3 regions of the Terrabacter sp. C0L_2 genome follow, and region 2 is predicted to be linked to each of the others. Evidence: predicted binding sites of a transcription regulator. Region 2 holds the regulator's gene; each other region holds the start of a gene.
What was found. The regulator HrcA, encoded in region 2, represses chaperone genes, less so after heat shock. The targets are predictions, from matches to a motif close to TTNGCACTCGNNNNNNNCGAGTGCNAA.

Region 1: a site for HrcA is predicted at 1,845-1,871, ahead of groL (chaperonin GroEL). Genes of this name have one in related genera too.
Region 3: a site for HrcA is predicted at 9,787-9,813, ahead of groES (co-chaperone GroES). Genes of this name have one in related genera too.

Annotation. Positions count from the first base shown of each region.
Region 1 is NZ_CP143557.1:4,762,946-4,766,853, forward strand. Features, by position in the region: gene groL (chaperonin GroEL) at 58-1,689, opposite strand; gene U5C87_RS22185 (HIT family protein) at 1,914-2,339, opposite strand; gene U5C87_RS22190 (hypothetical protein) at 2,385-2,915, opposite strand; gene U5C87_RS22195 (MBL fold metallo-hydrolase) at 2,996-3,908, shown strand, end outside.
Region 2 is NZ_CP143557.1:3,885,940-3,898,546, reverse strand. Features, by position in the region: gene U5C87_RS18160 (CHAP domain-containing protein) at 120-1,862, shown strand; gene U5C87_RS18155 (DUF3097 domain-containing protein) at 1,871-2,755, opposite strand; gene hrcA (heat-inducible transcriptional repressor HrcA) at 2,998-4,041, shown strand; gene dnaJ (molecular chaperone DnaJ) at 4,120-5,253, shown strand; gene U5C87_RS18140 (16S rRNA (uracil(1498)-N(3))-methyltransferase) at 5,272-6,015, shown strand; gene U5C87_RS18135 (Gmad2 immunoglobulin-like domain-containing protein) at 6,103-7,335, opposite strand; gene U5C87_RS18130 (SigE family RNA polymerase sigma factor) at 7,332-7,916, opposite strand; gene U5C87_RS18125 (glycoside hydrolase) at 8,108-11,071, opposite strand; gene U5C87_RS18120 (LacI family DNA-binding transcriptional regulator) at 11,329-12,369, shown strand; gene U5C87_RS18115 (histidine triad nucleotide-binding protein) at 12,379-12,607, shown strand, end outside.
Region 3 is NZ_CP143557.1:2,239,687-2,252,293, reverse strand. Features, by position in the region: gene U5C87_RS10410 (GMC family oxidoreductase) at 1-521, opposite strand, end outside; gene U5C87_RS10405 (GuaB3 family IMP dehydrogenase-related protein) at 611-1,732, opposite strand; gene U5C87_RS10400 (peroxidase family protein) at 1,799-3,286, shown strand; gene guaB (IMP dehydrogenase) at 3,366-4,883, opposite strand; gene U5C87_RS10390 (hypothetical protein) at 4,926-6,161, opposite strand; gene U5C87_RS10385 (sigma-70 family RNA polymerase sigma factor) at 6,158-6,727, opposite strand; gene U5C87_RS10380 (WhiB family transcriptional regulator) at 7,100-7,387, shown strand; gene groL (chaperonin GroEL) at 7,578-9,191, opposite strand; gene groES (co-chaperone GroES) at 9,339-9,635, opposite strand; gene U5C87_RS10365 (class I SAM-dependent methyltransferase) at 9,841-11,082, shown strand; gene U5C87_RS10360 (SRPBCC family protein) at 11,287-11,784, opposite strand; gene U5C87_RS10355 (PfkB family carbohydrate kinase) at 11,876-12,607, opposite strand, start outside.

The sequences.
Region 1 (3,908 bases), 870 kb from region 2:
GCTCCCCTCGGGGAACCGCCCTTCGAACGTGCTGTGACGCAGGTGGAGCAAGTGGGCTCAGAAGCCCATGCCGCCCATCCCACCCATGTCGTCGCCACCCGGCATGGCGGGGGCGTGCTTCTCGGGCTTGTCGGCGATGACGGCCTCGGTCGTGAGGAAGAGCGCCGCGATCGAGGCTGCGTTCTGCAGCGCCGAGCGCGTCACCTTGACCGGGTCGATGATGCCGGCGGCGAGCAGGTCGACGTACTCGCCCGACGCAGCGTTGAGGCCGTGACCGGCCTCGAGGTTGCGCACCTTCTCCGCGACGACTCCACCCTCGAGACCGGCGTTGATCGCGATCTGCTTGAGCGGGGCCTCGGTCGCGACGCGCACGATGTTGGCGCCGGTCGCCTCGTCACCCTCGAGCGAGAGCTCGTCGAGCGCCTTGGCGGCCTGGATGAGCGCCACGCCACCACCGGCGACGATGCCCTCCTCGACGGCAGCCTTCGCGTTGCGGACGGCGTCCTCGATGCGGTGCTTGCGCTCCTTGAGCTCGACCTCGGTGGCCGCGCCCGCCTTGATGACGGCGACGCCACCGGCGAGCTTGGCGAGGCGCTCCTGGAGCTTCTCGCGGTCGTAGTCGGAGTCCGACTTCTCGATCTCGGCCTTGATCTGGGCGATGCGGCCCTCGATCTGGCTGCGGTCCTCGGCGTCCTCGACGATGGTCGTCTCGTCCTTGGTGACGACGACCTTGCGAGCCTTGCCGAGCAGGTCGAGGGTGGCGTTCTCGAGCTTGAGACCGACCTCCTCGGAGATGACCTGGCCACCGGTGAGGATGGCGATGTCGGTGAGCATGGCCTTGCGGCGGTCGCCGAAGCCGGGAGCCTTGACGGCGACCGACTTGAACGTGCCCTTGATCTTGTTGACGACGAGCGTCGCGAGGGCCTCACCCTCGATGTCCTCGGCGATGATCAGCAGCGGCTTGCCGGACTGCATGACCTTCTCGAGCAGCGGGACGAGGTCCTTGATGCTGCCGATCTTGGAGTTCGCGACGAGCACGTAGGCGTCGTCGAGGACGGCCTCCATGCGCTCGGTGTCGGTGACGAAGTAGGCGGAGATGTAGCCCTTGTCGAAGCGCATGCCCTCCGTCATCTCCAGCTCGAGGCCCATGGTGTTGGAGTCCTCGACGGTGATGACACCTTCCTTGCCGACCTTGTCCATCGCCTCGGCGATGAGACCGCCGATCTCCTCGTCGGCCGCCGAGATGCTGGCGGTCGAGGCGATCTGCTCCTTGGTCTCGATCTCCTTGGCCTGCTCGAGCAGGCGGGCGGTGACGGCCTCGACGGCCTTCTCGATACCGCGCTTGAGCGCCATCGGGTTGGCGCCGGCGGCCACGTTGCGCAGGCCTTCCTTCACCATGGCCTGGGCGAGCACGGTCGCCGTCGTCGTGCCGTCACCGGCGACGTCGTCGGTCTTCTTGGCAACTTCCTTGACGAGCTCCGCGCCGATCTTCTCGTACGGGTCGTCGAGCTCGATCTCCTTGGCGATCGAGACGCCGTCGTTGGTGATCGTGGGGGCGCCCCACTTCTTCTCCAGCACGACGTTGCGGCCCTTCGGGCCGAGGGTCACGCGGACGGCGTCGGCGAGGATGTTCATGCCCCGCTCGAGACCGCGGCGTGCCTCTTCGTCAAAAGCAATGGTCTTGGCCATTCGGGTGGTTCCTCCCACACGAAACGTTGGTGGTGGACCGCATGACGCCCGCGACGGACGGGACCGGTCTCCCCAGCTTCATGTCGCTGCGAACCCAGCCCCTCGGCATACGGCCCATTTCTGTCACTCCCATGACGAGAGTGCTAACGCCATTATTGGCACTCTCGGGGTGAGAGTGCAAACGTTCCGCCACGCACGGGAGGGGCGAATGCCGTGCGCTCGGCTCAGGCGCCCACGGCGGGGGCCAGCGCTTCTGCGATCCGCACGGCATACTCCGCGGACTCCTGCTCCGAGGCGTACTTCGTGCGCGGCCAGAAGAAGCCCCGCAGACCGTCGCCCTTGGTGCGCGGCACGACGTGCACGTGCAGGTGCGGGACCGACTGGCTCACGACGTTGTTCATCGCCACGAAGCTGCCCTGCGACCCGAGGGCGTCGACGACGGCGGCGGCCAGGCGCTGGGTCGCCCCGAGCAGCGTGGCGTGCAGGTCGGCAGGCAGGTCGAGCAGGGTGTCGACGTGCAGCCGCGGCACGAGCAGCACGTGGCCCTTGAAGACGGGCCGGCGGTCGAGGAAGGCGACGAGGTCAGGCTCGTCGAGCACGACGTCGGCGGGGACGTCACCGGCGACGATCGAGCAGAAGACGCAGTCCATGGCGACACACTCCCACGGTGGGCCGACGGGAGGCCCGCGAGCGGGCTAGTGGCAGATGACGAGCAGGACGCAGCCGCCGCTGGTCGAGGTGGGCGACGGCGTCGACGTCGGGTGGGGCTTCTTCGTCGGCTTCGGCTTGGGGTTGCCGGGCGTCGACGTCGCGGTGGGGCCCGGGGCGGCCGTCGAGCTCGGGGCCGGCGGGGTCGTGGCCCGGGTCGCCGACGGCGCGGGGGCCGTCACGGTCGGCACCGACGAGGTCGGGGCCGAGGCGGGGTCGACGACGGCCGTCGCCGGCCGGGTGCCCGTCTGACGGCCGGCGCCCGGAGTGCCGGTCGCGCTCGTCTCTTCCGAGGGCTCCGCCGGACCCCAGCCGTCGTCGGAGGTCGTGCTGGCCCAGTCCCCGCCGGGGAGGCCGGGGAAGCCGCTGGACGCCATGGCCTCGTCGCTCCAGCTGTCGCCGGACCAGTACGCGACGCCGCCGGTGGCGAGCAGCGCGATGGCGGCGAGGACTGCCGCGATGACGAGCTTTCGTCGGGACTTCGAGCCGTGCGTGGAGGAGCGGAACTCGGTCGACATGGGTCACCAACGTAGACGAACCGGGCGTCTCGCGCTTGTTCGAGGCGGGGCCGCTACGGTGGGCGCATGCTCGACGAGACGTGGATCACATCCGGGGCGACCGCATGACCGAGGGCGTCGTCGGGGCGGGTTCGATGGGCTCCTCGGCTGGCTTCGTCGAGGTCGCGGACCGCGTCTTCGTCGCCCGCTACCGCCAGTGGGACGTCAACGTCGGGCTCGTCCTCGGGCGGCACGGCGCGGTCGTCATCGACACCCGCGCGAGCGACCGGCAGGGCGCCCAGGTGCTCGACGACATCCGCCGCCTCGGCCGCGACATCGAGGTCCGCCATGTCGTCAGCACGCACGTGCACTTCGACCACACGTTCGGCAACGCCGCGTTCGAGACGGCGATCGTGCACGCCCACGACAACGTCGGTCGCATGACGCAGTCCGCGGCCGAGCACATCAAGGCCCTCGTCCGCGCCGACCCCGGGGCTGCCCCGGAGTACGGCTACACCGAGCGCGACGTTGCCGAGGTGCTGGCGACGGTGGTCCGCGGCCCGGACCGCACCTTCGGCTCCAACGCCACCATCGACCTCGGTGACCGCGTCGTGACGATGGCGTATGCCGGCCGCGGCCACACCGACGGCGACGTGGCCGTGCTCGTGCCCGACACCGACGTCATGTTCCTCGGGGATCTCGTCGAGGAGAGCGCGCACCCGTCGTTCGGCGACGACTGCTGGCCGCTCGAGTGGGCCGACACCCTGACCTCGCACCTCGTGCAGGTGTCGGAGCGCACCGTCGTCGTGCCGGGCCACGGCCGACCTGTCGACGAGGCGTTCGTGACGCGGCAGCGGGATGACGTCGCGGCGGTGGCGGCGGTGATCCGCGAGCGCCGGCTGGCTGACGGCTCGCTCGAGGACGCGCTGCGCGAGCCGGACGCACGCCTGCCCTACCCCTTGGACCAGCTCGAGTCCGCGATCCGCCGGGGCTGGGACCACCTCGCCCCGCCGC
Region 2 (12,607 bases):
TTGAGCGGATCGGGGGGATTTCTCGTTCGTGTCGCGTGGGATTTCTGGGAAAGGAGTGTGCTCCTGGCGGGAATGTCCTAGATTGCGGGTGGCATTCACGGCGATCACGGGAGACTCACATGCCTCTGGCCACCGACGACCAGGCAGGTCGGGTCCCGGACCTCCCCGCCTTCCCAGCGGCCCCTGTGGGCCCGGTAGCCCCGGTCGCGCCCGCAGCGCACCGACGCGGGCGCGCTGCCACCGTCCTGCTCGGCATCGTCGCGATGCTCGTGGCCGCCGTCGGCCTGGCCGCCCCGGCCCGGTCGTCCGAGTGGACCGTCCTGTGCACCGGCTACGACGCGTGCGCCAAGGCGGGCTACTTCAACGCGGGCTACAAGGAGCACGCGAGCACGAGCTACTGGAGCCAGTCCACGGGCCACAACTGCACCAACTACGTCGCCTACCGCCTCGTGACCAACGGCCTGCCCAACAAGCGCCCGATCCAGCTGACGGGCAACGCCTACCGGTGGGGGAGCGCCTTCGCGTCCCAGACCGACGACGCGCCGGCCGTCGGCTCGGTCGCCTGGTGGGGCACGGCCTTCTCGGGCACCGGCCACATCGCCTACGTCGAGAAGGTCGTCTCGGCCAACCAGATCCTCGTCTCCGAGGACAACTGGGGCGGTGACTTCCGGTGGCGCTCGATCACCCGCTCGGGTGGCCTCTGGCCCGCAGGCTTCATCCACCTCGCCGACCAGGGCCCGAAGGTCGCCGCACCGGCCGACTACCCGACCTACCGCCCCGTGACACCGACCCGGATCGTCGACACCCGCAGCTCGCTCGGAGCCGCAGGTCCGCTCGCGGCGGGCAGCGACACGAGCATCCTCGTCGGCGGCCGTGCCGGGCTGCCGAAGACGGCCGTGGGAGCCGTCGTCGTCAACGTCACGGCCGTGCGTCCGCAGGCGGCGGGCTGGATGCTGACCTACCCGTCGGGCACCTCACCTGCCGCCTCGTCGACCCTCAACTACGACGCCGGGTCCACCGTGGCCAACCAGGCCGTCGTCGGCGTCGGCAGCGACGGCCGCATCCGGCTCAAGGTGAGCCAGCGCACCGACGTCCTCGTCGACGTCGTCGGGTGGTACCCCGCCTTCGGCAACCTCTCCACGACGACGCCGACGCGCATCCTCGACACCCGCTCCGGCCTGGGAGCGCCCACAGGCCGACTCGTGCCGGGTGGCCGCATCGACCTCGCGGTCACGGGCAGCGACGTGGTCCCGGCGGCGGGCGTCGACTCCGTGCTGCTCAACGTCACGGCCGCGCGGCCCACCAAGGACGGCAACCTCGCGGTCTGGCCGACGGGCACCACGATGCCCAACTCGTCCTCTCTCAACTTCTCGACCGGGTCGTCCGTCTCCGGGCTCGTCGTCGCCAAGGTCGGCAGCAACGGCCGGGTGAGCATCCGCACGTCGGCCGCCACCGACGTCGTCGCGGACGTCGTCGGGTGGTACCCGTCCGGGACCGACTACGAGGGCCTGACGCCGGCCCGGCTCCTCGACACGAGGAACGGCACCGGTGCCGCGTCGGCCGGCGCGCTCGCCGCGGGCAGCGTGCAGCGCCTCAAGGTGACCGGGCGCGGAGGCGTCCCGACGACCGGGGTCAAGGCCGTGGTGCTGACCGTCGTCGTGACCGGGCCCCAGCAGCCGGGCTACCTCACGGCATACCCCTCGGGGACGAGCCGGCCCACGACCTCGAACATCAACTACGTCGCCGGCCAGACCATCGCCAACACCGCGGTCGTCACCCCGAGCGCCGACGGCTACGTCGACCTCTACGTCTTCGCGTCCACCCAGGTCGTCGCGGACGTCCAGGGCTACCTCAGCCGCTAGGTCGGCGGCTACGCCCCGGGTTCGGTGACGAAGTCGATGAGCTCCTCGACGCTCGCGAGGAGCGTGGGCTCGAGGTCGGCGTAGGACCGCACCGTCCCGAGGATGCGCTTCCACGCCTGCGCGATGTCGGCCTGGCTGGAGTGGGCCCACCCGAGCTCGGCGCAGATGCCGTGCTTCCACGAGGTGCCGCGCGGAATGACCGGCCACTGCTGCCAGCCGAGCCGCTCGGGTCGCACGGACTGCCACACGTCGACGTAGGGGTGGCCGAGGACCTTCACGTGGCGGCTGATCCCGGGCAGCGCGCGCGCCTGCTCGACGATGCGGGCCTCCTTCGTGCCGGGCACGAGGTGGTCGACGAGGACGCCCATCCGGCGTCCGGGGCCGGGCTGGAACTCGGCGATGATGCCCGCGAGGTCGTCGACGCCGTCCATGAGCTCCACGACGACGCCCTCGACCCGTAGGTCGTCGCCCCAGACCTTCTCGACGAGCTCGGCGTCGTGACGACCCTCGACGTAGATCCGCGAGCCGCTCGCCACGCGGGCTCGCGCCCCCTCGACGGCCACCGAGCCGCTCGCGGTCCTCGAGGCGGCACGCCGGGCCTCGGCGAGGGCGGCGCCGGCGGCTGCCTTCGGCGGGGTGAGCGTCACGGGAGCCCCGTCGAGGAGGAAGCCCGGTCCCAGGGGGAAGGCCTTGGTGCGTCCGCGGCGGTCCTCGAGGTGCACGACGTGCATACCGCCCGCCTTCTCGACCCGAACGACCGCGCCGACCCAGCCCGTCTCGACCTCCTCGACGACGAGGTCGGGCTCGGCGGGGGTGGGGGTGGACCGGCCGCGCCTCGGGGCACGCCAGTCGCCGCTGAGCACGTCGGATCCGTAGCGATCGTTGGGGGACACGACAAGCGAGCGTATGCCGCGTGCCGGCGCTCGGCGGGACGCCACGCTGGGTGCCCCTCGGGTCCACCGCGCAACGGCTCCGGGGCCGCATACGGTTGGATGAAATCGGAGATCCGCGGGGCACGACGTAGACTTGGCACTCGTCGATCGAGAGTGCCAGACCGACAGCGACAGCCAGAGCCGGCCAGAGCGACAGCAAGAGTGACAGGCCGGGAGCGCCGGACCGTGGAGGAGGGAAGACGATGAGCGAGGACCGCAGGCTGATGGTGCTGCGCGCGATCGTGCAGGACTACGTCCAGACCTCCGAGCCCGTCGGCAGCAAGGCCCTCGTCGAGCGTCACCACCTCGGCGTCAGCGCCGCGACGGTGCGCAACGACATGGCCCTGCTCGAGGAGGAGGGCCTGATCCACGCGCCGCACACGTCGGCCGGCCGGGTGCCCACCGACGCCGGCTACCGCGTGTTCGTCGACCGGCTCAGCGCCGTCAAGCCGCTGGGCCAAGGCGAGCGCCGGGCCATCGGGCAGTTCCTGCAGGGCGCGGTGGACCTCGACGACGTCGTCGACCGCACCGTGCGCCTGCTGGCCAGCCTGACGCGCCAGGTCGCCGTCGTGCAGTACCCCTCGCTGACCCGGTCGACCGTGCGCCACATCGAGCTCGTCCCGATGGGCTCCTCGCACCTGATGATCGTCCTCATCGTCAACACCGGCCGCGTCGAGCAGCGCGTCGTCGACACCAGCCGCGTGCTGAGCGACGCCACCGGTGAGGCCCTCGTCGCCTCGATCCGGTCGCGCATCAACGAGGTGGCGGCCGGCGTGCCGTTCACCGTCGCCGCGACGCGGCTGCGCCGTCTCGTCGGCGAGGCCGACGAGACCGACCGCGCTGCCTTTGAAGCCGTCGTGTCGGCCCTCGGCGACGCCCTCGTCGAGGAGCGCGAGGAGCGTGTCGTCCTCGCCGGACAGGCCAACCTCGCCCGGGCCGGCGCGGACTTCCCGCGCAGCATCGGACCCATCCTCGAGGCCCTCGAGGAGCACGTCACCCTGCTGCGCCTGCTCGGCCAGCTCGGCGACGACCCCGAGCTCGTCTCGGTGCGCATCGGGTCGGAGAACCCCGTGACCGGGCTCCAGTCGACCTCGCTCGTCTCGATGGGCTACGGCTCCGGCTCCGAGCGCGTCGCGAGCCTCGGGGTGCTCGGCCCCACCCGCATGGACTACCCCACGACGATGGCGTCGGTCCGGGCCGTCGCGCGCTACGTCTCCGAGATCCTCGACGAGAACCAGGCCACCTGACCCAGCACGACCTCGGCCAGTCCGCCGGCGCATCGCCGCGCCGGAACCGAAAGCACCACGTACCAAAGGAATCCCAGCTTGAACGACTACTACGCCGTCCTCGGTGTCTCGCGCGACGCGAGCCAGGAGGAGATCAAGAAGGCCTACCGTCGACTCGCCCGCAAGCTGCACCCGGACGTCAACCCCGGTGCCGAGGCCGAGGAGGAGTTCAAGCGCGTCTCGCAGGCCTATGACGTGCTCTCCGACCCGCAGAAGCGCCAGTCCTTCGACATGGGCTCCGACCCGTTCGCGTCGGGCGGCGGAGCCGGCTTCGGGGCGGGACAGGGCTTCTCGTTCAGCGACGTCATGGACGCGTTCTTCGGAGCCGGGGCCCAGGCGGGCACGCGTGGTCCCCGCTCGCGCGTGCAGCGCGGCCAGGACGCCCTCGTGCGACTCGACATCGACCTCTCCAAGGCCGTCTTCGGCTCCGAGGAGGAGCTGACGCTCGACACGGCCGTCGGCTGCACCCGCTGCGACGGTGACGGCGCCGAGCCGGGCACCGGTCGCCAGACCTGCCCGATCTGCAAGGGTGCCGGCGAGGTCCAGCAGATCCAGCGCAGCTTCCTCGGCCAGGTCATGACCTCGCGGCCGTGCGTCAACTGCCAGGGCTACGGCTCGACCCTGACCGACCCGTGCCACGACTGCTCGGGCGACGGCCGCGTGCGCACGCGCCGCTCGCTCACGCTCAAGGTCCCGGCCGGCGTCGACACCGGCACGCGCATCCAGCTGACCGGCGAGGGCGAGGTCGGGCCCGGCAACGGCCCCAAGGCCGACCTCTACGTCGAGATCCGGGTCATCAACCACGACACCTACACCCGCCGGGGCGACGACCTGCACTGCAGCGTCGAGCTCCCGATGGCGGCGGCCGCGCTGGGCACGAGCTTCAAGCTCTCGACCTTCGACGGCATGCAGGACCTCGAGATCAAGGCCGGCACGCAGAGCGGCGACGTGCTGACGCTGCGCGGTCTCGGCGTGACGCACCTGCGCCACGGTGGGCGCGGCGACCTGCTCGTCCACGCGACGGTGCAGACGCCGACGCGCCTGACGGAGGAGCAGCAGGAGCTGCTGCGCCAGTTCGCGGCCCTGCGCGGCGAGGAGAGCCCCCAAGGACGGCTCCAGCCGGCCAACAAGGGCCTCTTCGGCAAGCTGCGCGACGCCTTCAAGGAGAAGTGACCCTCCTGTGAGCGCCCGGTGACGCACCAGCTGTTCCTCGGCGACCCGTCGGCGGTCGCGGGGGCGGTCGTCGGGTCGTCGCTGCTGCTCGACGGCGACGAGGGCCGCCACGCCGCGGCCGTCGTGCGCCTGCGTGCGGGCGAGCGCTACTTCGTCGCAGACGGAGCAGGCCGACGCGTCCTGCTCGAGGCGACCGACGTCGAGCGCGGCTGGGTGCGGGGGCGCGTGCTCGATGTGACCGACGAGCCGAAGCCCGCACCGCGTCTCGTCCTCGTCCAGGCCCTCGCCAAGGGCGACCGCGACGAGCAGGCCGTCGAGGCCGCCACCGAGCTCGGCGTCGACGAGGTCGTGCCGTGGCAGGCGGAGCGCTCCGTCGTCGTCTGGCGCGGTGACCGCGCCGCCAAGTCCCTGGCCAAGTGGTCCGCGGTCGTGGTCCGGGCGACCAAGCAGTCCCGACGGGCCCGTCTGCCGGTGACGTCCCCCGCGGTCGGGCTCGCCCCGCTCGCCGCACGCGTGGGGGAGTCCGCGCTGACGCTCGTGCTCCACGAGGACGCGACTGAGCCGCTGGCCTCGGTCGACCTACCCCCGTCCGGCGACGTGCTCGTCGTGGTCGGTCCCGAGGGTGGCATCACCGACCGTGAGCTGGAGACCCTGACCGGTGCCGGGGCCCGGGCCGTGCGACTCGGCTCGACGATCCTTCGCGCGTCGTCCGCCGGTCCTGCGGCGCTCGCGGTCCTCAGCGCGCGCACCCGCTGGACCTGACGGCATACGCCCCCACCCCGTGGGTCGAGGTGATGTCGACGACGGGGTGGGCGCCGCGATCACCTCGAACGGGTGGCCGGCCGACGTTCAGCGGGCCGTCACGGTGAGGGTCTGCTCGGCGGCCGTCGAGCCGTCCTTCGCGCTGCTCTCGAAGACGCGCAGCGTGTAGGTCCCGGAGGCGAGGGGCTTCTTCGTCGTGAACCGGTAGGTCGCGCGGGCCGGGGCCGCCTCGGTGGCGGTCGTGAACCCGCTGTCGACGCGCCGACCGTCGCGGAGCAGCTCCCACTCGACGTTGGCCTCGAAGGTGCTGGCCACCCCCTTGACGGAGAGCGGCCGCCCGACAGGGACGGTGGTGCCGCGCGCGGGCTCGTCGACCCAGATCGGCGCCACCTGGTCGAGGACGGCGATGGGGTCGGAGGGCCGGGTGTAGGTCGCCGACGCCGGGTGGCCGGGGGAGACCTCGGTGCCGCCGTCGGCGAGCTCGAAGCGGACCGGGAGAGCGGCGCCGAGCGCGGCCTGCACCGTCCACACGAGCTGCTCGGTCGCGAGGGGAGAGGCGTCCTGCGTGCCCTTCGACAGGCGCACCGTGATGAGGCGCTCGCCCCGCGTCACGGCGTCTGCGGTGACCCCGGTCCAGGCGGAGTGGTAGCGCGACCCGGCGGGGGCGGGCCCCATGGCCAGCCGCAGCGCAGCCAGCGCGTTGCCCGACGGGGCCGAGGGCGAGGGCACCTGCGCGGCCACGAACTCGCGGAACAGCCGGAGCGGCCCGCTCGCCCCCGCCACGGGGCCGAGGTAGTAGACGGGCACGCTCGCCGACGCCGTCACCGGGGCGCCTGCGCCCTTCGTGGGAGGCGCCGGGGTGGAGGTCGCCGACGGGGCCGACGGCCTCGGGGCGGTCTGGGTCGGGACGCTCGTCGCGGCGCTCGAGCGGGCCGAGGGTGTCGGGGCCGATGTGCCGACGGCGGTCGACGCGCCGATCACCAGGGGCGTCTGCGACGGGGGACGGTTCACCGCCCACACGGTGCCGGCCACGAGCACGGCGGCAGCGGCTGCCGCAGCCGGGAGCACCCAGCGGTGGTGGCGGTCCGGCGCCGACCCGGCGGTGGTGCCGGGTCCGGAGTGCGCGTCCGTGAGGATCGCGGCGAGCCGGTCGCCGGGGGCGATGGAGCGGGCGTCCGCGTCGAGCGCGCGGCGGAGCCGGTCCTCGACGGGCGCCAGGCCCTCACCGATGGGCGTCGGCTGGTCGGTGGGTCGGCTGGTGGTCCCGCCGGTCGGCTCCTCTGCCGGCGTCTGCCCCGGTCGGGTCGGGTCGGTGTTCATGACAGCTCCAGGAGTTCGACGGTGCGGCGCAGGGCCGTCAGGCCGCGGTGCGCATGGGTCTTCACGGCGCCGGGGGAGATCTCGAGGGCCTGGGCGATCTGGGCCTCGGACAGGTCGGAGTAGTAGCGAAGGACGAGCACCTCGCGCTGGCGCTCCGGCAGCGTGCGGAGGGCACGGAGGACCGCGTCACGCTCGGCGGATCGGAGCACCTGGGTCTCGGCGCTGCCGTGGCTGCCCCGGCCGGGCGCGTCCGCCGCGGCCGCCTCGCGCGCGTTCTGCCGGTCGACGACGACGCTGTGGCGCTGCACGGACCGGCACCCGTTGACCACGGCGGTCTGGAGGTAGCCGACGACCCGGCCGCTGTCGCGGATCGAGGACCAGCTGCGGTGGGTCGCCACGAAGGCGTCCTGGACGACGTCCTCGGCGGCGAGCTGGTCGCGCAGCAGGAGCCATGCGAGACGGACGAGCCGGTGCCAGTGCGCCTCGTAGAGGACGGTGACGGCGGCGTCGGGATCGGTCGGCAGCTCGGAGGGCCCAGGGGCCTCGGAGGAACCAGAGGCACTGAGCTGGCCGGCCGGCATACCCAACGTTCTCACGCAGACATGACGCGCAGGTGGCGTCGCCGGTTGACACGGCATCGTGTCGCCCTGAGCACATCCCCGCGCACGTCCCGTGCGCGAGGGCTCACGACGTGCCCAGGCCCATGGCAGCCGGCGGGGGCTGCCATGGGCCTGGGCGCAGTCGTGGCGTCGCTGTCGCGTCGCCGGTGGGGTCAGCCGGCCGACTTGGCCATGACCTCGACCTCGCTGACCGTCATGTAGCTCGACGCCGTCATGACGACGCGCACGGCCGAGGTGCGGGTCGGCGTGACCGGCACCGACACGACCGGGGCGGCCGGACCGCTGGCCGCCACCGTGACCTCGCCGGACACCGGGGTCCACGAGCCGCCCACGAGGGCCTCGACGTGGAGGGTGCGGGCGTAGCTGACGTTGCCGCCGTCCTGGTAGAAGCGGGTGACGACCTTCGTCACGTCGCGGGGTGCGGGCAGGGTGACGGTGAGCGTGTCACCCGGACGCTGTGTGCCCGACCGCCAGTTCGACCAGGCCTTGTCCGTGAGGACGCCGTTGACGATGCCCTGCACCGAGTAGCCGGGCTCGGTGAACGTCGCCGAGGCCGTCGTGCCGGGCGTGAGGGCGGCATTGGCCTCGACGGGCTCGGTCACCGTGACGACGAGCGTGGCGGGCGCGGTCGACCCGTCCGGCAGCGTGGCCGTGCCGGACAGGCGGACCGTGCCCACGGAGTCGTAGGCCGCCCCACTCGTGTCCCACGTGACCGGCAGCGTCGCCGTGGCGCCGAACCGGTCCGACGTCGCGGTCACCGTCGCCGGGAGGTCGGGAGTCCCACCGACGTAGGTGCGCCCCGTGGCCGGGTCGGTGGCCGAGATCGTGTCGACGGTGACGACGGCGCGCACGGCGAACTCACGCCCGGTGGCCGGGTCGGTGGCCGTGCCGAAGACGAAGACGCGACCGGTGTGGGCCCAGCGTGCTGCGGGGACGGGACGCCACGTCACGGGCAGCGCTCCGGCCCCGGCACCGACGCGGTCGGGGGTGACGGTGCTCGGCAGGGTCGGTGCCACGCCCGGCATGGTGAAGACGGGCACCTCGGCCACGCCGCGGACGGTCTCGTCGACGAGGGTCCAGCGCTGGTTGGGCGCGGCGTTCGGCTGCCAGACGCCTACCGGAGAACCATCCGCCGTGGCCTGGCCGCCGACCTCGATGTTGCCCGGGCCGGTCGCGCTCGAGATGGTCCAGGAGCCGTCGCCGGTCGTCGAGAGGTACCACTGTGCCGCGGCGTCAGGAGCCGCCTGTGCCGTCTCCAGCACGAGGGACCCGGACCGCAGGGCGACCTGCCGACCGTCGAGCGCCCGCAGCTGGTAGCGCTCGCGGTTGGTGTCACCGCTCGTCAGCTTCGTGACGGTCCAGAGCTGGTCGGCGCTCGCCGCGTCGGTCGTGCGGATCGCGAGGCCGGGCTGCTCGGCGTCGAGCGAGCGTCCGCTCTGCACGCCGACGAAGCGGTAGGCGTGGCCCTCCTGGAAGGTCGGGGCGTCCGCCGCGACGCCGCGCACGTCGGAGACGACGAGGGTCGTGACCGACTGCGCCGGCACCCGGACGGTGGCCGAGCTGTCGTCGACCGCGACGGGAGCCTGCGACCTCAGGGCGCCGGACGCGTCGGTGACCACGGCGGTGACGCTCGCCTTCGGGCCGATCTTGCCGAACTTCGACAGGTCGACCGACAGGTCCTGCGCGGCTGACCCGCCGTTGGTGTGCACGAGGGTGGCGGTCCGGGCGTCCGGCCGGATGGCGGCGACGGTGCTCGGGTCGTCGACCTTGACGAGGTGGTCGCCCGGGCGGATGTAGTGGGTGAAGTTGCGGACCGTGTTGAACTTCTGGTTCGTGCGGATCGGGCAGCTCTCGAGCGTGTCCTCGGCCGTGCAGTCGAAGCGCATCTGGATGCTGCCCCAGTTGGCGCCGGCGGCGCTCTCGCCTCCCGGCTTCATGTTGTCGTAGTCCTCGACGGGCTGCCAGAACACCCAGGCCGACGGCTCGAGCTCGCGCAGGTCGTCGGTCATGTGCTGGGCCATTCCGATGCCGGGCTCCATGGAGGTGAAGCTCTGGCCGTTGCCCCAGCTGCCCTCGACCTCGGACATCCACAGCGGCTTGGCGTCGGACTTGCTGAGGTCACGCACGGCGGTGCGCTGGGACGTGCCGTAGGTGTGGACGTTCATCCGGCTGATCGCGGCCTTGACGTCGGCGGGGTAGGTCATCCAGTTGGTGACGAACGTGCCCGGGTTGGTCTCGTCCATCGCCGAGATCTTCGCGTCGGTGCCGGAGGCGGCGAGCGCGGGCGCCAGGGCGCGGACCACCTGCTGCTGCAGCTGCGGTCCGATGTGGGCTCCCTCCTGGCGGCCACCCGTCGGGCGGCCGTCGGCGCCGACCTGGGTGCCCCAGTAGCTCGTGTTGGGCTCGTTGAACGGGTCGATGGTGGCGACCTTGATGCCGTGCGTCTGCTCGAGGCGCTCGGTGACCTTGACGAGGTAGGCCGCGAAGTCGGCGACGCTGCCGGGCTTGAGCTGGTCCTGGGAGGCGTTGAAGTTGCCGGAGACGTAGCCGCTCTGCGTCATGAACCACGGCGGGGAGTTGCTGAACGTCTCCCACGTGGTGACGTCGCCCTTGATGCGGTCGACCCACCAGCGCTGGGTCCGGTCGGCGTCCCAGTTCCAGTCGGCCGGGTCATCGGGTGACCACCAGTCGACGTCGGTGCGGGTCGTGCCGGCCGGGGCCTTCCACCAGCCCTCGACGGCTCCGCCGGGGCGCAGGTAGTCCGCGACGTCGGGTGCGTTGCCGCCGCCGATGTTGTAGCGGGCGATGTTGAGCGCGAGGCCGTCCTTGCCGAAGACGAGGTCGGCGAGCCTGTTGCGCACCGCGTCGGGGTAGTCGCCCGTCGCGTTGGCGAACCACACGAGGCTCGTGCCCCAGCCCTCGAAGGCGGGCTGCTGGTAGGAGGGGTCGGGGGTGATGCGGACGGTGGGGACGCCGTCGGCAGCTGCGGCGGGTGGGGGAGCGGTCGCCGGCGCGGCGGGTGCGGCCGTGGCCGCGGGGCCGGCCAGCAGCGAGCCGACGGCGACCGTGGCGGCGGCCAGCGCGCCCGAGGCGGCGCGGGTGGGGCGGGGTCTCATGGTGGTGCCTTCCTGGAGCGACGGCGGTGGCGGTCCCGTTCGAACGTGCAGCCCGGTGTCCGAAATGGAGGTATGTTTGCGCAAACATTCGAACCTCGGTCACCGTCCCAGCCCAGCGGGACGGGTGTCAAGGGCCCGTCTCGCGGATGCTGGCAGGATGAGCCCGGACGCACCCGGCATACGCGGACGGCAGGCACGCACGGCAGGCACGCACGGGGTTCGGCGAGGCGACAGTGGTCGGGGACGAGGAGGCACGGGTGGGGCAGCGGCGAGCGGTCTCGATGGCCGACGTGGCGCGCCTGGCCAACGTGTCGGCGCAGACGGTCTCGCGCGTCTCGAACGGCGAGAGCAGCGTCGTCGAGAGCACGCGGCTCTCCGTCCTCCGGGCGATGGAGGAGCTCGGCTACCGCCCCAACAGCGCCGCTCGCGCCCTGAAGCGCGGGGAGTTCCGGGCGATCGGGGTCATGACCTTCACCCTGTCGACGACCGGCAACGTGCGCACCCTCGAGGGCATCGTGGCGGCCGCTGCCGCCCAGGACTACGCCGTGACGCTCATCCCCGTCGGGGCCCCGTCGCAGGACGCCGTGCGCGGAGCGTTCACGCGCGCCGGCGAGCTCGCCGTCGACGCGGTGGTCGCCATCATGGAGACCCACCTCGCGAGCGACGCGCCAGCGCCCTACCCGCCCGGCTTCAAGGTGGTCGTGGCCGACTCCGACGACGCCGGTGACCGGCACCCCGTCGTCGACACCGACCAGGCTGCCGGCGCCGTCTCGGCCACCCGGCACCTGCTCGACCTCGGGCACCGCACCGTGTGGCACGTGGCAGGGCCGGAGAGCTCGTATGCCGCGCAGCGCCGTCGCGACGCCTGGCAGGCGCAGCTCGTGGCGCGGGGTCTCCAGGTGCCGCCCGTCCAGCACGGCGACTGGACGCCCCGGTCCGGCTACGAGATCGGTCTCCGGCTGGCCGAGGAGCCCTCGTGCACAGCGGTTTTCGCGGCGAACGACCAGATGGCTCTCGGGCTCCTGCGGGCTTTTCACGACAGTGGCCTCCGGGTGCCCGAGGACGTCAGCGTCGTCGGTTTCGACGACGTGCCGGAGGCGGAGTCCTACATCCCGCCACTGACGACGGTGCGCCAGGACTTCGAGCAGATCGGCCGGCTCTGCGTCGAGCAGGTGCTCGGACAGGTGCGGGGGACCGGGCCGACGACCGGCACCACCCTCGTGCCCACGCAGCTCGTCGTGCGCTCGAGCACCGCCGCGCCGGGGCGCACGGGTGCGCGGCGCCCACGACGTGCCTAGGGTGCAGTCATGACCTCGCAGACCCCCGATGACTGCCTCTTCTGCAAGATCGTCGCCGGTGAGATCCCGTCCGACCGGGTCGCCGAGAGCGAGCGGTCGATCGCCTTCCGTGACATCAACCCGGCCGCGCCGATCCACGTCCTCGTCGTGCCGCGGCGCCACGAGCCGACCGTCGGTGCGCTCGCGGCCGCGTCGGGCGAGGACCTGACGGACGTCTTCCGCCTGGCCTCCCGCGTGG
Region 3 (12,607 bases), 1.6 Mb from region 2:
GGGTCGGGGACGCGCTTGCCGGGCTCGCCGAAGAAGACGCCCACCGGCGTCTTGCGGAAGGTGTCACCGACGCCGAGGTCGGTCGCCGTGTCGCGCATCAGCTGCTCGACCGGCCCCTCGCACGGGTTGACTGTGACCCCGAGCATGCGCTGGGCCGTCGCGTAGTGCGGCGCGAGCTCGGCCTGCCAGTCGGTGATGTGACCCCACTGCCGGTCGCGGAAGAACGGCGCCGGCGGCACGTAGAGGGTGTTGGCGTAGTTGAGCGACCCGCCGCCGACGCCCGCACCGGCGAGGACGAGGCAGTCCGGGAGGCGGTGGATGCGCTGCACGCCGAAGAGCCCGAGCTTCGGCGCCCAGAGGTAGCGGCGCACGTCCCAACTCGTCCGGGCGAAGTCCTCGTCCTCGAAGCGGCGCCCCGCCTCGTAGACGTGGACGCGGTAGCCCTTCTCGGCGAGCCGCAGCGCGGCGACGGACCCGCCGAAGCCGGACCCGATGACGACGACGTCGTGGTCGAACTCCATGTGCTCACCCTAGGGAGCGCGGGCGCATCAGGCTACCGGCAGTAACCTTCGCCACACGCTCCATGAGTGAGCCAGGGAGGGGCCGAGCGTCAGTTGCCGAGGTACGGCGAGACGACGACCTCGACGCGCTGGAACTCCTTGACGTCGGAGTAGCCGGTCGTGGCCATCGCGCGCTTCAGGGCACCGATGACGTTGGTCGCGCCGTCGGCCTGGCGTCCCGGCCCGAAGAGGACCTCCTCCAGCGTGGCCTGTCCGCCGAGGGCGATGCGCTCGCCGCGCGGGAGCTGCTGGTGGTGGGCCTCGGGCCCCCAGTGGTAGCCGCCGCCGGGCGCGTCGGTGGCGCGCGCCAGCGCCGCACCGAGCATGACCGCGTCGGCGCCGCACGCGACGGCCTTGACGATGTCGCCGGACGTGCCGACGCCACCGTCGGCGATGACGTGGACGTAGCGGCCGCCCGACTCGTCGAGGTAGTCGCGGCGGGCAGCCGCGACGTCGGCGACGGCCGAGGCCATCGGCGCGTGGATGCCTAGGGCGGTGCGGGTCGTGTGCGCGGCGCCACCGCCGAAGCCGACGAGCACGCCCGCGGCGCCGGTGCGCATGAGGTGCAGGGCGGCCGTGTAGGTGGCCGCGCCGCCGACGATGACCGGCACGTCGAGCTCGTAGATGAAGCGCTTGAGGTTGAGAGGCTCGGCGCGGCCCGACACGTGCTCGGCCGAGACGGTCGTGCCGCGGATGACGAAGAGGTCGACGCCGGCCTCGACGACGGTCTTCCAGTGCTGCTGGGTGCGCTGCGGGGACAGCGCGCCGGCCACGGTCACCCCGGCCTCACGCAGCTGGCGCAGGCGCTCGGTGATGAGCTCGGGCTTGATCGGCTCGGCGTAGATCTGCTGCATGCGCGCCGTCGCGGCGCCGTCCTCGAGGGCCGCGATCTCGGCCAGCTGCTTGGTCGGGTCCTCGTAGCGCGTCCAGAGGCCCTCGAGGTCGAGGACGGGCAGCGCGCCGAGCTTGCCGAGCGCGATGGCGGTCTCGGGCGAGACGACCGAGTCCATCGGGGCCGCCATGACCGGGATGTCGAAGTGGTAGGCGTCGATCTGCCACGACACCGAGACCTCCTCGGGGTCGCGCGTGCGCCGCGAGGGCACGACGGCGATGTCGTCGAAGGAGTAGGCGCGCCGTCCGCGCTTGCCTCGGCCAATCTCGATCTCGGTCACCGACCGATCCTATCGACAGCCGGGCACCGGACGTATCAGCACATACAGGCACGGGCACTGACCCCCATGGCACACGGATCAGCAGATGCCGGCGTCTTCACGCCGCAGTCGACGTTCTACGAGCAGGGCCGGTTCGGCCGCCTGTTCCCCACCCTGGCGCCCTTCTCCGCCGACACCCCCACCGTCCGCCGCGCCCTCATGGAGCTCGGCAAGCCCGGCGGGATCATGGACGCGCAGGACGGCACCGACCCCGTCGCGCTCATCGTCGACCCGACGCAGAGCGCGCACAACCCCAACAACCCCGACCTGACCGCGGGCATGACCTTCCTCGGCCAGTTCCTCGACCACGACATGACGTTCGACCCGACGAGCTCGCTCGCCCGGCGCCAGGACCCGGAGTCGATCCGCAACTTCCGCATCCCGGCGCTCGACCTCGACAGCGTCTACGGCGGCGGCCCCGGGGTCAGCCCCTTCCTCTACGACCACGCGGTCGACGGCGGCGCCACGAGCTTCCTCGTCGAGTCCATCCCCGGGTCCGATGCCGTGTCTCTCGGAGGGACCCGGACCGACCTGCCGCGCAACGCCCAGAACGTCGCCCTGATCGGCGACCCCCGGAACGACGAGAACCTCATCGTCAGCCAGCTGCACCTCGCGATGCTGCGCTTCCACAACCGGGTCGTCGCCGACGTCAAGGCCGACCTCGGCACCGTCCTCACCGTCGAGGAGGTCTTCGCCGAGGCCCAGCGGATCGTGCGCTGGCACTACCAGTGGATGGTCCTGCACGAGTTCCTGCCCAAGACCGTCGGCGCCCAGACCGCGACGGACGTGCTGACCCACGGCCGGAAGTTCTACCAGTGGCGCAACGACCCCTACATCCCCGTCGAGTTCTCCGTCGCGGCCTACCGTTTCGGCCACTCGCAGGTGCGCCCGTCGTACCGCGCGAACTTCGGCACGTCGGCCACCGACGCGAGCCAGCAGTTCTTCGCGCTGATCTTCGACCACACCGTGCCGGGCGGGACGGCCGACCCGGCGGACCTGCGCGGCGGCTGCCGGGCACCGCGCCGCTTCGTCGACTGGCAGACGTTCTTCGACTTCGGCGACGGACGCGCCCGACCCAACAAGCGCATCGACGTGACGCTCTCGTCGCCGCTCTTCGCGCTCATGGGCCAGGCGACCGGCACCCCGGTGTCGCTCGCGCAGCGCAACCTGCTGCGCGCCCTGACGATGAAGCTGCCCTCGGGCCAGGCCGTCGCCAAGGCCATGTCGCTGCCGGTGCTCGCGCCGGGCGACCTCGCCGACCTCGCCCCGCTGCACCTCGACCTGCGCACGCCGCTGTGGTTCTACATCCTTCGCGAGGCCGAGGTCGTCGCGCAGGGCCGTCACCTCGGACCGGTGGGCGGCCGGATCGTCGCGGAAGTCTTCCTCGGCCTCGTCGAGGGCGACGCCGACTCCTACCTCGCCCAGGACCCCGGCTGGACCCCGACCTACGGCACCGGCGCCGACTTCACCGTCGTCGACCTGCTCACCGCCGCGGGCGTCGTCGCCACCTTCTGAGCGGCGCCGACGACACCACGAGATGACGTATGCCGTCCCGCCGAGCCGGCGGGACGGCATACGTCCTCGTGGGGTGGGCTCAGCCCACGGTGTAGTTGGGGGCCTCGACGATGCCCTGGATGTCGTGCGGGTGGCTCTCCTTGAGCGAGGCCGACGTGATGCGCACGAACTGGCCCTTGTCCTGCAGCTCGGGGATAGTGCGCGCGCCGACGTAGAACATCGACTGGCGCAGACCGCCGAGCATCTGGTGGGCGACCTGCGAGAGCGGACCGCGGTAGGCGACGCGACCCTCGATGCCCTCGGGCACGATCTTGTCGTCGGAGTCGACCTCGGCCTGGAAGTAGCGGTCCTTGGAGTAGGACTTCTTGCCCCGGCTGCTCATGGCTCCGAGCGAGCCCATGCCGCGGTAGGCCTTGAACTGCTTGCCGTTGACGAAGATCAGCTCTCCCGGGCTCTCCTCGCAGCCGGCGAGCAGCGACCCGATCATCACCGAGTCGGCGCCGGCGACGATCGCCTTGGCGATGTCACCGGAGTACTGCAGGCCGCCGTCGGCGATGACCGGCACGCCGGCCGGCTTGCAGGCCTGGGCCGCCGCGTGGACGGCGGTGATCTGCGGGGCCCCCACGCCGGTGACGATGCGCGTCGTGCAGATCGAGCCGGGACCCACGCCGACCTTGACGGCGTCGGCGCCGGCGTCGACGAACGCCTGGGCGCCCTCGCGGGTCGCGACGTTGCCGCCGATGACCTGCACGTGACGGGTGGCGGGGTCGCTCTTGAGGCGGGCGACCATCTCGATGAGCAGGCGCACGTGGCCGTGGGCGGTGTCGGCGACGAGCACGTCGACGCCGGCCTCGATGAGGGTCGTGGCCCGCTCCCACGCGTCGCCGAAGTAGCCGATGGCCGCGCCGACCATGAGGCGGCCGTCGGCGTCGTTGCTCGCGTCGGGGAACTGCTCGCCCTTGACGAAGTCCTTGACCGTGATGAGCCCGGCGAGGTGGCCCTCGGAGTCGACGATCGGCAGGCGCTCGCGCTTGTGCTGGCGCAGCAGCGCCGTCGCCTCGTCACGGCTGATGCCGACGGGGCCCGTGATGAGCGGCATCGGCGTCATGACGTCGCGCACGAGCGTCGTGGCCCACTCGGCGACCGGCGTGAAGCGCAGGTCGCGGTTGGTCACCATGCCGATGAGCTTCTTGTCGTCGCCGATGACCGGCAGGCCCGAGACGCGGTACTCGCCGCAGATCGCGTCGAGCTCCTCGAGGGTGCGGTCGGGGCCGATGGTGATCGGGTTGGAGATCATCCCGGTCTGGGTCCGCTTGACGAGGTCGACCTGGTAGGCCTGGTCCTGGATCGAGAGGTTGCGGTGCAGCACGCCGAGACCGCCCTGGCGGGCCATCGCGATCGCCATCCGCGCCTCGGTGACGGTGTCCATCGCCGCCGAGATGAGGGGCGACCTGATCGACAGCTCGCGCGTGAGGCGCGTCGTCGTGTCGATGTCGTTGGGGGCGAGGTCGCTGTAGCCGGGCAGGAGCAGGACGTCGTCGTACGTCAGCCCCATCGAGGCGAAAGCAGCGGGCACGTCAGACGATCCGAGGCTCATTGCCCGATTCTACGGGCTCCCGGCAGCGCCTCCGAACGCGCGTCAGGAGGTGGTGCGGCCGGCTGCGGCAGGCGTGGCGGCGTCGGCGGGGACGACGCCCGGGAGGATGCCGGAGACCACACCGTCGACGAACGAGCCGACCGCGGCGGTGGCACCGCCGTCGCCTGCGGTGCTGCCCGAACCGTTGCCCGAACCGTTGCCCGAGCCGCTCCCGGAACTCCTGCCGGGGTCCGTGGCCGCGCTGCCCGAGCCGCCGGCGCCGGCCGAGGACCCGGGGGCTGTCTGGTCCTGCGGCGTGCTCGACCCGTTCGAGCCCGTCGAGACCGTGTCCCTCGTCGACCCGGGCGCACCGGGGGCGGTGCCGCGCACCTTGGCCTTGGGGGTGGGCCTGGACGCGGTGTTCGTGCTGGTCCTGGCCGTGGTCGGGGGCGCGAGCGTCGTCTGGGGCGCCACGAGCGCATCCGTCGAGGACGAGGGCGTCGGGGTCGGCGCGACGGTCGGCGTGGGCTTCTTGCCGCCCTGGGTCCCGCCGACGGGCTTCTTGCCGTTGTTGGTGCCCGGGGGCGTGCCTGTCTTGGTGCCGCCGTGGTCGCCCTGGTCGCCCTGGTCGCCCTGGTCGGTCGTCGTGCCGTCGGCGCCGGTCTGACCGTTGCCCGTCTGGCCGTTGTTGCCGCCCTGGGCATTGCCCGTCTGGCCGTTGCCGCCCTGGGCCAGGCCGTTGGTACCGCTGCCGGGCTGGCCGGGGCCGCCCGGCCGGCTACCCGCGGCCTGCTGGGTGCCGGGCACGCCCGGGACGACGGTGGCGCCGGCCGCGACCGCCGCTCGCTGCGCGGCCGCGACGGCGGCAGGGACCAGCACGATGGAGCCGTCGGCGCGACGGACGAGGACGAGCCCCTTCTCCTGCGAGCTGCGCGAGGTCTGCGGCAGGCCGAGGCGGCTCAGCAGCGCGCTCGGGGCGTCGCTGCGGGCACTGTCGTCCATCAGCTTGACGATGCGGGCGCGGTCGGCCTGGCTCGGGCCGTTGGCCGGCAGCGTGACGGCCGCTGCGACCCCGGCCCCGGAGGCCGCGACCGCGAGGGCCGCGAAGGCGCCGAGGTAGCGGTGCTTGTTGGCGATGCGCCGTCGTCCGGTGCGGGACGGCAGCGGGGTGTCCGCCTGCGTCGCGAGGGCGCCGAGCAGACCAGCGAGGGGCTCGGAGCCGGCGTCGACCCGACCGGCCAGCCGGTCGAGGAAGAGGTCGTCGGCGATGAGGTCGCTCATGGGAGACAGGTCGTTCATGCCACGTCACCCGCCCCGGTGCTGGCGGCGATCATGGCCCGCAGCTTGGTCAGGGCCCGGTGCTGGGCCACGCGCACGGCGCCGGCGGACATGCCGAGGGCAGCCGCGGTCTCGTCGGTGCTCATCCCCACGGCCACGCGCAGGGTGAGGATCTCGCGCTGCTGGGCGGGGAGCTGCTGCATGAGCGCCATCGCGGTGGCAGCGTCGTCGCGCATCACGGCCACGGACTCCGGCGAGGGCCCGTCGTCGGGGCCGTCGGGCAGGTCCGCGACCGGTGCCGGGCCGCGCATCGCGGCCCGCTGCGCGTCGGCGAGCTTGCGGGAGGTGATGGTGTAGACGAAGGCCTCGAAGGGCAGGCCGCGCTCCTCGTAGGTCGGCAGAGCCGTCACGACAGCCATGCACACCTCCTGAGCGACGTCCTGGGCAGTGTCCTCGGCGCCGAAGCGGCCGAGGCGGACGCGGGAGTACCGCAGAGCCATGTCCCTGACACGGGCCAGGAGCACCTCGCGCGCGTTGGAGTCACGCGCGGCGAGCGCCGCAAGCTCACGAAGCGATGGAGCGTCCATCCGCTCCATCGCGCCAACACCACCCGGCGTTACGCCGGTGTGTGTGGACCACCCAAGACCCATGAGAGTCGTCGTCCCCCCGAACTGTCGAATGTGCTGGCGACGCCGTCGTCTGCGCCCCGGTTCAACCCTCGCCGGAGCGCACCCATGCTAGTGCGACGTGTCCTTCCGGGACGAGTGCGATGGTCCGAACTCCCTCCGGGAACGAGCATGCCATCCGGATGGCAATTCTTGAACAAGTCCTTAAGATTCCGCTCTTTATCCGTGATCGCGCGCCCGGTTAGCGTCAATTCCGCGGTCCCGCACTCATGTCGTGCACCGAGGGGGCCGGTACGACACGGCGGCAACCCCGCCCCACCGAGAGACGAGTTCATGGCCGAGATCACCCGCCTGCCCGGACCGGTTGCCGACCTGTGGGACTGGCAGCTGGACGGGGCCTGCCGAGGCGTCAGCCCCGAGGTCTTCTTCCACCCCGAGGGCGAGCGTGGACCTCGCCGCCGCAACCGTGACGCGCAGGCCAAGGCCGTCTGCGCCGCCTGCCCGGTGCTGACCCAGTGCCGCTCCCATGCCCTCGAGGTCCGTGAGCCGTACGGCGTCTGGGGCGGCCTGACCGAGGCCGAGCGCGAGGTTCTCTACGACGGCATCCAGCAGGCGTCCTGACCCCCTGACGTCCGCCGGCACACGTCGCCGGCGGCACGAGCCACTCGGCCCACCCGCGAGACACGACGGGGTCGCGGAGGCCGAGCGCAGCAAGGGCCGCTCCCCATCGGGGAGCGGCCCTTGCTGCTGTTGCCGTGGCCGACGCGGCGCCCGTCAGGACGCCGTGCCGTATGCCGGGTGGCGGCGTCGGTCAGTGGCCGTGGCCGTGACCGTGGCCGCCGGCCTCCGGCTCGTCCTCGGGCTTGTCGACGACGAGCGTGTCGGTCGTGAGGATCATCGACGCGATGGACTCGGCGTTGCGCAGCGCGGAACGGGTGACCTTGACCGGGTCGATGACGCCGGCGGCGATGAGGTCGCCGTACTCGCCCGTGGCCGCGTTGAGGCCCTGGCCGAGGGGCAGCTCGGCCACCTTGGAGGTGACGACGTAGCCCTGCAGACCGGCGTTCTCGGCGATCCAGCGCAGCGGCTCGGCGACGGCCTTGCGCACGATGGCAGCGCCCGTGGCCTCGTCACCGCTGAGCTCGAGGGTGTCGATCGCGGAGGCGGCGTGGATGAGGGCGGTGCCGCCACCGGCGACGATGCCCTCCTCGATCGCGGCGCGCGTCGCGGAGATCGCGTCCTCGATGCGGTGCTTCTTCTCCTTGAGCTCGACCTCGGTGTGCGCGCCGACCTTGATGACGCAGACGCCACCGGCGAGCTTGGCGAGGCGCTCCTGGAGCTTCTCGCGGTCCCAGTCGGAGTCGGTGCGCTCGATCTCGGCCTTGATCTGGTGGACGCGGCCGGAGACCTCGCCCTCCTCGCCGTTGCCGTCGATGATCGTCGTGTTGTCCTTGGTGAGGACGACGCGGCGGGCCTGGCCGAGGACGGTCAGGTCGGCCTGGTCGAGGCTGAGCCCGACCTCGGGCGCGATGACCTGGCCACCGGTGAGGATGGCGATGTCCTGGAGCATGGCCTTGCGGCGGTCGCCGAAGCCGGGGGCCTTGACGGCCGCGACGTTGAACGTGCCGCGGATCTTGTTGACGACGAGCGTCGAGAGGGCCTCGCCGTCGACGTCCTCGGCGATGATGAGCAGCGGCTTGCCGGACTGCACGACCTTCTCGAGGACCGGGAGCACCTCGGCGACCGAGGAGATCTTGCCCTGGTTGATGAGGATGTAGGCGTCCTCGAGGACGGTCTCCATGCGCTCGGTGTCGGTGACGAAGTAGGCCGAGAGGTAGCCCTTGTCGAACTGCATGCCCTCGGTGAACTCGAGCTCGGTCGCCGTCGTCGAGGACTCCTCGACGGTGATGACGCCGTCCTTGCCGACCTTGTCGAACGCCTCGCCGATGAGGCCACCCAGGGTGGCGTCCTGGGCGGAGAGGGTGGCGACGGAGGCGATCTCGTCCTTGCCGTCGACCTCGCGGGCGTTGGCGAGGAGCTGGTCGTTGACCGCGGTGACGGCCTTGTCCATGCCGCGCTTGAGCGCGGCCGGGGCGGCGCCGGCGGCGACGTTGCGCAGGCCTTCCTTGACCATGGCCTGGGCGAGCACGGTCGCGGTCGTCGTGCCGTCACCGGCGACGTCGTTGGTCTTGGTCGCGACCTCCTTGGCGAGCTGGGCGCCGAGGTTCTCGTAGGCGTCCTCGAGCTCGATCTCGCGGGCGATGGTCACGCCGTCGTTCGTGATCGTGGGGGCGCCCCACTTCTTGTCGATGACGACGTTGCGGCCCTTCGGGCCGAGCGTCACCTTGACGGCGTTGGCGAGCGCGTCAACGCCGCGCTCGAGCGACTTGCGGGCGGAGTCGTCGAACTCCAGCTGCTTGGCCATGGTGTTCCTTTGGCTCGGGGTGCTTGGTGGTTCTGGGTGGTTCCGGTCTCGCGCGCGTTCGTTCCGCGCGGGCCGGGTGAAACGGGACGCACCCCGGGGAGACCCCGACGGGGCTCACCGGGGTGCGTTCACGGCATACGGAAAGCGTCAGCCGACGATGGCGAGGACGTCGCGCGCGGAGAGGATGAGGTACTCCTCGCCGCCGTACTTGACCTCGGTGCCGCCGTACTTGCTGTAGATGACCTTGTCGCCGACCTTGACGTCGAGCGGGACGCGCTCGGTGCCGGTGTCGTTGAAGCGGCCGGGGCCGACAGCGAGGACCTCGCCCTCCTGCGGCTTCTCCTTGGCCGTGTCCGGGATGACGAGGCCGGACGCAGTGGTCTGCTCGGCCTCGAGGGACTTGACGACGATGCGGTCTTCGAGCGGCTTGATGGAAACCGACACGGTGGTGACCTTCCCTTCGGGACAGTCGGAAACTGACTACGGACTGTGGGCTCTTCGAGGCTGGCCGCCGTCGCGGGGGTCGACCTCCCTCGATGAGGGCGCTGGCACTTTCAGGTCGAGAGTGCCAACAAGAAGAAATCTAGGTATGCCGTTAGCACTCGGTCAAGTCGAGTGCCAACAATCGGCGGCTGCGAGGATGGCTTCCATGGACGCTGCCATGGTCGATCGCCTCTCCGCAGGTGAGGGCTGGGCGCTGCTCCAGTCGCTGCCGCCCTACGACGAGGGGGAGTCGCTGCACCTGCAGGGACGCCTGCGCGAGGCGGGCTTCGCGCCCGACCTCGTCGCCGCGGCCATGACCCAGTCGCGGCTGCGCGCGCGGGGGGCCGAGAAGTTCGGGGACTTCGCTGCCGGCATGCTCTTCACCCCCGACGGGCTCGAGCAGGCGACCCGGCTCGCCATCGCCGCCCGTCACGCGCACCGGTATGCCGCGGCCGGCGTCCGCGACGTCTACGACCTCGGCTGCGGGCTGGGCGCCGACGCGATGGCCTTCGCCGGCCTCGACCTCACGGTCCACGCCGTCGACGCCGACGACACGACGGCCCGCGTCGCCGCCGTCAACCTGCGCCACTGGCCGTCCGCCCGGGTGACGCACGGGCTCGCCGAGGACGTACGCCTGCCGCAGGGTGAGGGCCGTCGCCACCTCGGCCTGTGGCTCGACCCGGCCCGCCGCGTCACGGGGGTCGCCGACATCACCGGCCGAACCAAGCGCGTCTTCTCGCTCGACGCGATCTCGCCGTCCTGGTCGCAGGTGCTCGCCTTCGCCGAGCAGGTCCCGGCGACCGGCGCCAAGCTCTCCCCCGCCTTCCCGCACGGCTCGGTCCCCCGCGGCGCCGAGGCGCAGTGGACCTCGTGGCACGGCGAGGTGCTCGAGTGCGCCGTGTGGTGGGGACCGCTCGTGACGACCGTCGGCCGCACCGCAGCCGTGTGCACCGAGACCTCGACGTCCGTCGTCACCGAGGCCGACGCCGAGGACGGCAGCGGACAGCCGGGACTGACGTCGGTCGCCGAGCTCGGCGAGTGGCTCTACGAGCCGGACCGCGCCGTCATCCGGGCCGGGCTGACCGGCGCGCTCGTCGCCGCCGTCGACGGCGCCGAGCTGGCGGCCGGGGTCGGCTACGTCACGAGCGCGCGGGCACGGGAGCTGCCGTGGGCGCGGCGTTTCCGCGTGGACGAGGCCATGCCGCTGTCGACCAAGCGCCTCGCCCGCTGGCTGCGCGACCACGGCCACGACCGGGTGACGATCAAGAAGCGCGGCGTCACCCTCGACGCCGACCTGCTGCGTCGCCAGCTGAAGATGACCGGTCGCGGCAAGGGCGGCTCCGAGGCGACGCTCGTGCTGACCCGGATCGGCGGCAGCCAGGTCGCCCTCGTCGTCACCCCCGCCTGACTCGGTCACTGCTCGCTCGTGTGACCGCGGTGACCGCGGTGACCGCCGCGGCCGCCGCGGCCGCCGCCGCTCGCGGCGTGGAGCGTCGGCGGGCGGTAACCGGGCGACGTGACCTTCCAGCGCACGCTGCCCGCCGCCGATGCCGCTCCCGGCGACGGACGCCACGGCCCTCGGGCCCAGTGGCCGGCCAGGTACCGCGCAGGCTCAGCGGGCTGCGGCGTACAGCGCGTGCAGGGCACTCCAGGTGTCGCCCCAGTCGGGCAGGGCATTGCCGGCAACATCGGCCTCGAGGCGGCGGACGTAGGTGTCCCAGCCGGCGGCATACCCGGCGACCTGCGTGGACGTCAGCCGCTCGTGGCGCAGGAGGAGCCGCGCACCCTCGCCGTCGGCCGCCACCTCGGCGGTGACGACGGACGCGACCCCGCCGACGGGCCACTCCCACACCAGCCGCGTCGGCGCCTCGCAGGTGAGGACGCGGCACTGCGGGGTGTCGGCGTCGTCGAAGTGGATGGTGAAGCGACCGCCGGGCCGCAGGTCCCCCGACACGGGAGCGAACCAGCGGGCCAGCCGGTCGGGGTCGGTGCACGCCTGCCACAGGTCCTCGGGCGTCGTGGCGTAGTGCCGGTCGAAGACCACCGCCACGGTCTCGTCACCGTCGCTGCCGCGCTCGATCCGGCCCAGCACCTGCATCAGCTCGCCCATCCCCTGCTCCTGTCCTCGACCCGCGGGTGCCGGGTGCGTCCGCTCAGGGTAACCCCACGGTTACGTAACACACAAGGTACGCACCCAAGGGTCACAAGGCGGCATCCGGCTGGGCCCCGACCCAGCGCACGGCGGCCGCGCCCGCCTCGTTGGCGGCCTCGAGGGCTCGCTGCGGGTCAGCGCCGCGGGCGAGCGCCGCCGCGAGAGCGCCGCAGAAGGCATCACCCGCACCGACCGTGTCGCCGATCTCGCCTGCAGGCACCTGTATGCCGTCGACCCCGTCGGTCCCCCACCGCGCCCCGGCTGCCCCGAAGGTGACGAGCAGCGAGCCGGGCAGCAGGTCCGAGTCCGCGAGCTGGCGCATCTCGTACTCGTTGACGACGACCGGGTCGGCGAGCGCGATGACGTCGGGCGGCAGGGCGGCATACGGGGCGAGGTTGATGACGACGCGGGCACCGGCCGCACGGGCCGCGCGCGCCGCGTCGGCGACCGTGACGAGGTCGACCTCGAGCGAGCAGAGGAGGACGTCGCCGGGCCCGAGGCGACCGGCCTCGTGGGTCAGCGACGGGTCCGCCTCCGCGTTGGCGCCGGCGACGACGATGATCGAGTTCTCGCCGGCCTCGTCGACGGTGATGAGGGCCGCGCCGGTCGGCGCGCTGTGGCTCGTCGACACCGCAGACGGGTCGACGCCGAGCGCTCCGAGCCGCGCGATGTAGGCGGCACCCGCCTCGTCGTCCCCCACCCGGGCAAGCATCTGCACGTGGCTCGCGCCGGCGCGGGCCGCGGCCGCGGCCTGGTTGCCGCCCTTCCCCCCGGCGTAGCG